Regions from separate parts of the Streptomyces sp. NPDC050161 genome, predicted to be linked through region 2. Evidence: riboswitches for the same ligand, from Rfam matches in the RefSeq annotation. Region 2 holds a riboswitch; the other holds the start of a gene.
What was found. Region 2 has a riboswitch for glycine ahead of gcvT (glycine cleavage system aminomethyltransferase GcvT). Riboswitches for the same ligand answer to the same signal wherever they lie in the genome.
Positions count from the first base shown of each region.

Region 1: it holds a riboswitch for glycine, as region 2 does, so the genes downstream of both, gcvP (aminomethyl-transferring glycine dehydrogenase) here and gcvT (glycine cleavage system aminomethyltransferase GcvT) in region 2, are expected to answer to the same signal.

Region 1 is NZ_JBITJM010000046.1:5,871-9,271, reverse strand. Features, by position in the region: gene ACIBK8_RS35395 (DNA polymerase IV) at 1-1,119, shown strand, start outside; gene ACIBK8_RS35390 (PRC-barrel domain-containing protein) at 1,038-1,412, opposite strand; glycine riboswitch at 1,527-1,624, shown strand; gene gcvP (aminomethyl-transferring glycine dehydrogenase) at 1,811-3,401, shown strand, end outside.
Region 2 is NZ_JBITJM010000001.1:531,550-534,950, reverse strand. Features, by position in the region: gene ACIBK8_RS02360 (enhanced serine sensitivity protein SseB) at 1-139, opposite strand, end outside; gene ACIBK8_RS02355 (AAA family ATPase) at 229-933, opposite strand; glycine riboswitch at 1,144-1,238, shown strand; gene gcvT (glycine cleavage system aminomethyltransferase GcvT) at 1,389-2,516, shown strand; gene gcvH (glycine cleavage system protein GcvH) at 2,625-3,002, shown strand; gene glyA (serine hydroxymethyltransferase) at 3,069-3,401, shown strand, end outside.

The DNA of each region.
Region 1 (3,401 bases), on a different contig from region 2:
GTCACGGGCCTGACCGGTTCGGTGGGGCTGGCAGGCGCCAAGATGCTGGCCAAGATCGCGTCGGAGGCGGCCAAACCGGACGGCCTGGTGGTGATCGAGCCGGGCACCGAGCGGGAACTGCTGGGGCCGATGCCGGTGCGTACGCTGCCCGGGGTCGGTCCGGCGACTGCCGAGGCGCTGCGCAGGGCCGGGATCGCGACGGTGGCCGAGACCGCGGAGGCGGGTGAGGCGGAGCTGGTGCGGCTTCTGGGGCGGGCGCACGGCGCGGGGCTGTACGCCATGGCGCTGGGCCGGGACGACCGCCCGGTGGTGGCCGAGCGCGACGCGAAGTCGGTGTCGGTGGAGGACACCTTCGACGTTGACCTGACCGACCGGACGCGGGTGCGGTCGGAGCTGCTGCGGCTGGCCGACCGTTGTGTGCAGCGGCTGCGGGCGGCCGGCCGTTCCGGGCGCACGGTGGTGATCAAGGTGCGGAACTACGACTTCTCGACGCTGACCCGGTCGGAGACGCTGCGCGGGCCGACGGACGATCCGTCGGTGATCCGCGAGGCCGCCACCCGGCTGTTGGAGACCGTCGACACCACGGGCGGGGTGCGGCTGCTCGGTGTGGGGGTGAGCGGCCTGGCCGACTTCACGCAGGAGGACCTGTTCGCCCAGGCGGCGACGGAGCGGGAGGCCGTCGAGGCGGCTCTGGCGGCCCAGGCGGCCCAGGCGGCGCCTGCGGTGGAGGTGGCGGGGCAGGGTGAGCCGGAGCCGGCGGAGGAGGCGCGGCCACGGGTCTGGCACCCCGGGCTCGATGTGGTTCACGAGGAGTTCGGCGCGGGGTGGGTGCAGGGCAGCGGTGTGGGGCGGGTGACCGTACGGTTCGAGCAGCCCTGGTCGGCGCCCGGGAGGGTGCGGACGTTCGCCGTCGACGATCAGGCGCTGCGGCCCGGGGAGCCGTTGCCGCTGGTGGGTGGGGATCCGGCCGCGCAGCCGCCGCCGGGCGCCGTGGTGGGGCCCGTGGTGCGCCCGGCGGCGGGCGGCGGGCCCGCGTCTCAGTCGTCCGTTCCGGCCACCCGTCCGAAGCCCTGGTCGGCGGGTGCGGAGGCCGGAGGGGAGGAGATATCCAGCCGGTAGTGGTGGTAGAGCTGGAGTTCCTGTTCGGGGGAGAGGTGCCGGCCGACGCCGAAGTCGGGGGCGTCCTTGATCAGCTTGCGGTCGTACGGGATGTGCAGTCCCTCGTCGACCACCTTGCTGGGTTCCAGGGGGACGAAGGCGTCGCGGCTGAAGAGACCCGTGCGTACCGCGGCCCATTCCGGCTCTCCGGTGGCGTCGTCGAGATACACCTCGTCCACGGTGCCGATTTTGGCTCCGTGGCGGTCGAATGCCTTGCGGCCGATCAGGCTCCGGGGATCGATATCGGTTTGCACGGCCCCTCCAACTGGTCGCAACTGCCTTGTGACAACTACCAAACGGCACATTTCATGCCTCGGCCACTCGAAGGATCTCTCGGATGACGCGCTGGTAGGCTGGCAAATGGCCGCAGACCCCATGCGGGAGAGTCCTTTGCCGTTCGCGGCGGGGGCGCCGAAGGAGCAAATCCTCCCCGGAATCTCTCAGGCACACGTACCGCATGGACGAGGTCACTCTGGAAAGCAGGGCGGGCCACGGGCGATGCAGCGCGGAACCCCTCCTCACCGACGGTGAAAGCCGGTCTGCGGGCGTGGGCCGGTGAAGCTCTCAGGTTGAGATGACAGAGGGGGAGGCCGTCCGGGCACCAGTGCCGTGGTGCCCCTCGTAGGTCGCTGAGACCAGGAGGCCCCCGCAGATGACCACCACACGCATCTCCTTGACCGAGCTGGAGCGCGGTACGCCCTTCGAACAGCGGCACATCGGCCCCGACCACGCGTCGCAGGCCAAGATGCTCGCGCAGGTCGGTTTCGGCTCGCTGGACGAGCTGACCGCAGCCGCCGTGCCCGACGTGATCAAGAGCGCGGAGGCGCTGGACCTGCCGCAGGGCCGCTCCGAGGCGGAGGTCCTGGCGGAACTGCGCGGTCTCGCCGACCGCAACAAGATTCTCTCCCCGATGATCGGCCTCGGCTACTACGGCACGTTCACCCCGCCGGTGATCCTGCGCAACGTGATGGAGAACCCCGCCTGGTACACGGCGTACACGCCCTACCAGCCGGAGATCTCGCAGGGCCGCCTGGAGGCGCTGCTCAACTTCCAGACCATGGTCGCCGACCTGACCGGGCTGCCGACCTCCGGAGCCTCCCTCCTGGACGAGGGGACCGCAGCGGCCGAGGCCATGGCGCTGTCCCGCCGCGTCGGCAAGGTCAAGCAGGGCGTCTTCCTGGTCGACGCGGACTGTCTGCCGCAGACCATCGCCGTCATCCGGACCCGCGCCGAGCCGACCGGCGTCGAGGTCGTCGTCGCCGACCTGAGCGAGGGGATCCCCGCCGAGATCGCCGAGCGTGGCGTCTTCGGCCTGCTGCTCCAGTACCCGGGTGCATCCGGCGCGGTCCGTGACCCGCGTGCCGTCATCGCGCAGGCGCAGGAGCTGGGCGCGGTCGTCACCGTCGCCGCCGACCTGCTGGCCCTGACGCTGCTCACCTCGCCCGGTGAGCTCGGCGCGGACATCGCGGTCGGCACCACCCAGCGTTTCGGCGTCCCGATGGGCTTCGGCGGGCCGCACGCCGGGTTCATGGCCGTACGGGAGAAGTTCGCCCGCAGCCTGCCGGGGCGGCTGGTGGGAGTGTCCGTCGACGCCGAGGGCAACAAGGGCTACCGCCTGGCGCTGCAGACCCGCGAGCAGCACATCCGCCGCGAGAAGGCCACCAGCAACATCTGCACCGCGCAGGTGCTGCTGGCCGTCATGGCGGGCATGTACGCCGTCTACCACGGGCCTGACGGGCTGGCGGACATCGCACGGCGCACCCACCGTTACGCCACGATCCTCGCCGACGGTCTGAAGGCCGGCGGCGTGCAGCTCGTGCACGACGCGTACTTCGACACCCTCACCGCGCGGGTTCCCGGCCGGGCCGCCGAGGTCGTGGCCGCGGCCCGCGAGGCCGGTGTCAACCTCCGCCTGGTCGACGCCGACCTCGTCGGTATCGCCTGTGACGAGACCACCGGCCGTGCGCAGCTGGCCGGTGTCTGGGGTGCCTTCGGCGTCGAGGGCGATGTCGAGCGGCTGGACGCGGCTTCGGCCGACGCGCTGCCCGAAGAGCTACGGCGGACCAGCGGGTACCTCGGCCACCCGGTCTTCCACCAGCACCGTTCCGAGACCGCGATGCTGCGCTACCTGCGCCGCCTCTCGGACAAGGACTACGCGCTGGACCGCGGCATGATCCCGCTCGGCTCCTGCACGATGAAGCTGAACGCCACCACGGAGATGGAGCCGGTCACCTGGCCCGAGT
Region 2 (3,401 bases):
GGATCCACAGCCGGCTGCGGCCCAGCACCTCCACGATGCGGCCCCCCGCCCCGGGATGCCCGACCGAGGCCGCGAGCACCTCTTCCAACTCGTTGGCCGGCCATGCCAGCTGAGGTATCCCCTGCTCAGAAAAGTTCATGTCCATCCGCCTGCTCGCAACCGCACTGTCCGGCTGAAAAGCCTAGATGAGGAGGACGGGGCTCGCGTTGCCCGCCCGCGCGGTCCGCTTCAGCCGAACCTGACGGTGCGCAGCGCGTCGGCGGCTGCCCGGTCCAGCAGGACGGCCGAGCCGAACCCCCGCGGCAGCCGTCCCCGCTCCGCGCCGCCGAGCAGCCGGCCGACGGCCCTGCGGTGCCGGGCGAAGGCGTACCAGGACACCCCGCGGCCACGCGACGCCTGGCCGTGCAGCGCCACCTCGGCCGGCACGTCGAGCAGCACCAGGTGCAGGGCCCGGCCGTCCCGGCGGGCCGCCCGCGCGACCCAGCGGCGCACCCACGCGAGCGTCCCGCAGTCGTGCACCACCACGCTGCCGCCGGAGCGCAGCGCGCGGCGCAGCCCGGCGTAGTGGGCGGCCCTGACCAGCGGGCGGTAGAGCGGGTACGGCCACCGGCGCAGCCTGCCGCGCTCCCAGCGTGCGCGGGCGTCCTGCGAGTCGATGCGGTGCACCGGGGCGCCGCGGCCGTCCAGCGCCGGGACGAGGCGGTCCATCAGCGTGCTCTTGCCGCTGCCCGGCAGTCCCGAGACCACGACGAGGGCGCCGGGGGCGCAGCGCAGCCCCGTCGTGCGGCGGGCGGCGGGCAGCGCCCGCAGGTCCATGACGTGCCCGTACCCCTCCCGTGCCAGGGGCTGCGGTACGGCCTGCGGGGCGCGTGGCGGGCGTGGCAGCGCGACCCCCGCCGTCGTCGCGTATGCGGCTTCGCTGTGCACCGTGATCGCCCCTCCCGGTCCGGTGGTTCGGGCCTGGCCCGTACCTGCCCGCAGAGTGTCAAGAAAAGGTAATGTCCATCAAGGCGGTCGGCTGGCCCTTCCGGCTGCCGAGGGGCGGCGACCGGGACTCCTGCGTCCGGCGATCCCGTGCAATGATGTCGGCGCCACGTGCACATCTGTGTTCACTCGTGCACCGTCAACTGCATACCGGCCGCTTGAATCCGCGCGGGAGAGTCCCCGGCTGCGCGCCGGGGCGCCGAAGGAGCAAGTCCTCCCTTGAATCTCTCAGGCCCCGATACCGCGCGGGCGAGGCAGATCTGAAAAGCGAGCCACTGCCCGGCTGACGGGGCGGCTCCACCCAAGGTGCAAACCGGCCCGTTCGCGGGATTCCGGTGAACCTCTCAGGTTCCGATGACAGATGGGGAGACATGTCCTGTCAACCTGCCTGGGAGCCCGGAACCATGACAGAAGCCCCCCGCCGCACGGCGCTGGATGCCACCCATCGCGCGCTCGGCGCGACCATGACCGACTTCGCCGGCTGGGACATGCCACTGCGCTACGGCAGTGAGCGCGACGAGCACGTCGCCGTCCGCACCCGCGCCGGCCTCTTCGACCTCTCCCACATGGGCGAGATCACCATCACCGGACCGCAGGCCGCCGACCTGCTGGACTACGCCCTGGTCGGCAACATCGGCGGGGTCAAGCCCGGCCGGGCCCGCTACACCATGATCTGCGAGGCCGGCGGCGGGATCCTCGACGACCTGATCGTCTACCGGACCGGCGAGCAGGAGTTCATGGTCGTCGCCAACGCCTCCAACGCGCAGGTCGTGCTGGACGCGCTGACCGCGCGCGCGGGCGGTTTCGACGCCGCGATCCGCGACGACCGGGACGCGTACGCGCTGCTCGCGGTGCAGGGCCCGGAGTCCCCCGGCATCCTCAAGGCCGTCACCGACGCCGACCTGGACGGGCTGAAGTACTACGCGGGCCTGCCCGGCACGGTCGCCGGCGTCCCGGCGCTGATCGCCCGTACCGGCTACACCGGTGAGGACGGCTTCGAGCTGTTCGTCCGGCCCGCGGACGCGGTCACCCTGTGGGAGGCGCTGACCGCGGCGGGCAAGGACGCGGGCCTGGTGCCGTGCGGTCTCTCCTGCCGCGACACCCTGCGCCTTGAGGCCGGCATGCCGCTGTACGGGCACGAGCTGACCTCCGCCACCACGCCGTTCGACGCGGGCCTCGGCCGGGTCGTGAAGTTCGAGAAGACCTCCAACGGCGGTGACTTCGTGGGCCGCGCCGCGCTGGAGGAGGCCGCCGCGCGCGCCGAGTCCGCGCCGCCCCGCAGGCTCGTGGGCCTGATCGCGCAGGGCCGCCGCGTCCCGCGGGCCGGCTACCCCGTGGTCGACGCGGCGGGCACGGTCATCGGCGAGGTCACCTCCGGAGCGCCGTCACCCACCCTCGGCAAGCCGCTGGCCATCGCCTATGTCGACGCCGCGCACGCCGAGCCCGGCACCGACGGCGTCAAGGTGGACATCCGCGGCAGCCACGAGCCGTACGAGGTCGTCGCGCTGCCCTTCTACAAGCGGCAGAAGTAGCCCGTCCCCCTTGGCACACCCCGGCGCCGGGGCGCCGCCGCACCCCGTGTGTCTCACTGTGCAAGACCCCTTTCACCTTCACACCTTCGCGTACAGGAGAATCGACCCATGAGCAACCCCCAGCAGCTGCGCTACAGCAAGGAGCACGAGTGGCTGTCGGTCGCCGAGGACGGCGTCTCGACGGTCGGCATCACGGAGCACGCGGCGAACGCGCTCGGCGATGTCGTCTTCGTGCAGCTTCCCGAGGTCGGTGCCACGGTCACGGCGGGCGAAAGCTGCGGTGAGCTGGAGTCGACCAAGTCGGTCAGCGATCTCTACGCGCCGGTCGACGGCGAGATCACCGAGGTCAACGAGGTCGTTGCCGAGGACCCCTCGCTGGTGAACTCCGCCCCGTTCGAGGGCGGCTGGCTGTTCAAGGTGAAGATCACCGCCGAGCCGGGTGACCTGCTCTCCGCGGACGAGTACACCGCCTTCACCGCCGGCTGAGTACGCCGCTCGGCCCCCGCCCGTCCCGGAAGCGCTTCGCGCCCCCTGACTCCCCAGGAAAGACTCATGTCGCTTCTCAACAGCTCCCTCCATGACCTCGACCCCGACGTCGCCGCCGCCGTCGACGCCGAGCTGCACCGCCAGCAGTCCACCCTCGAAATGATCGCCTCGGAGAACTTCGCTCCGGTCGCCGTCATGGAGGCCCAGGGCTCCGTCCTGACCAACAAGTACGCCGAGGGCTACCCCGGCCGCCGCTACTACGGTGGCTGCGAGCACGTCGACGTCGTCGAGCAGATCGCCATCGACCGGATCAAGGACCTCTTCGGCGCCGAAGCCGCCAACGTCCAGCCGCACTCCGGCGCCCAGGCCAACGCCGCCGCCATGTTCGCCCTCATCAAG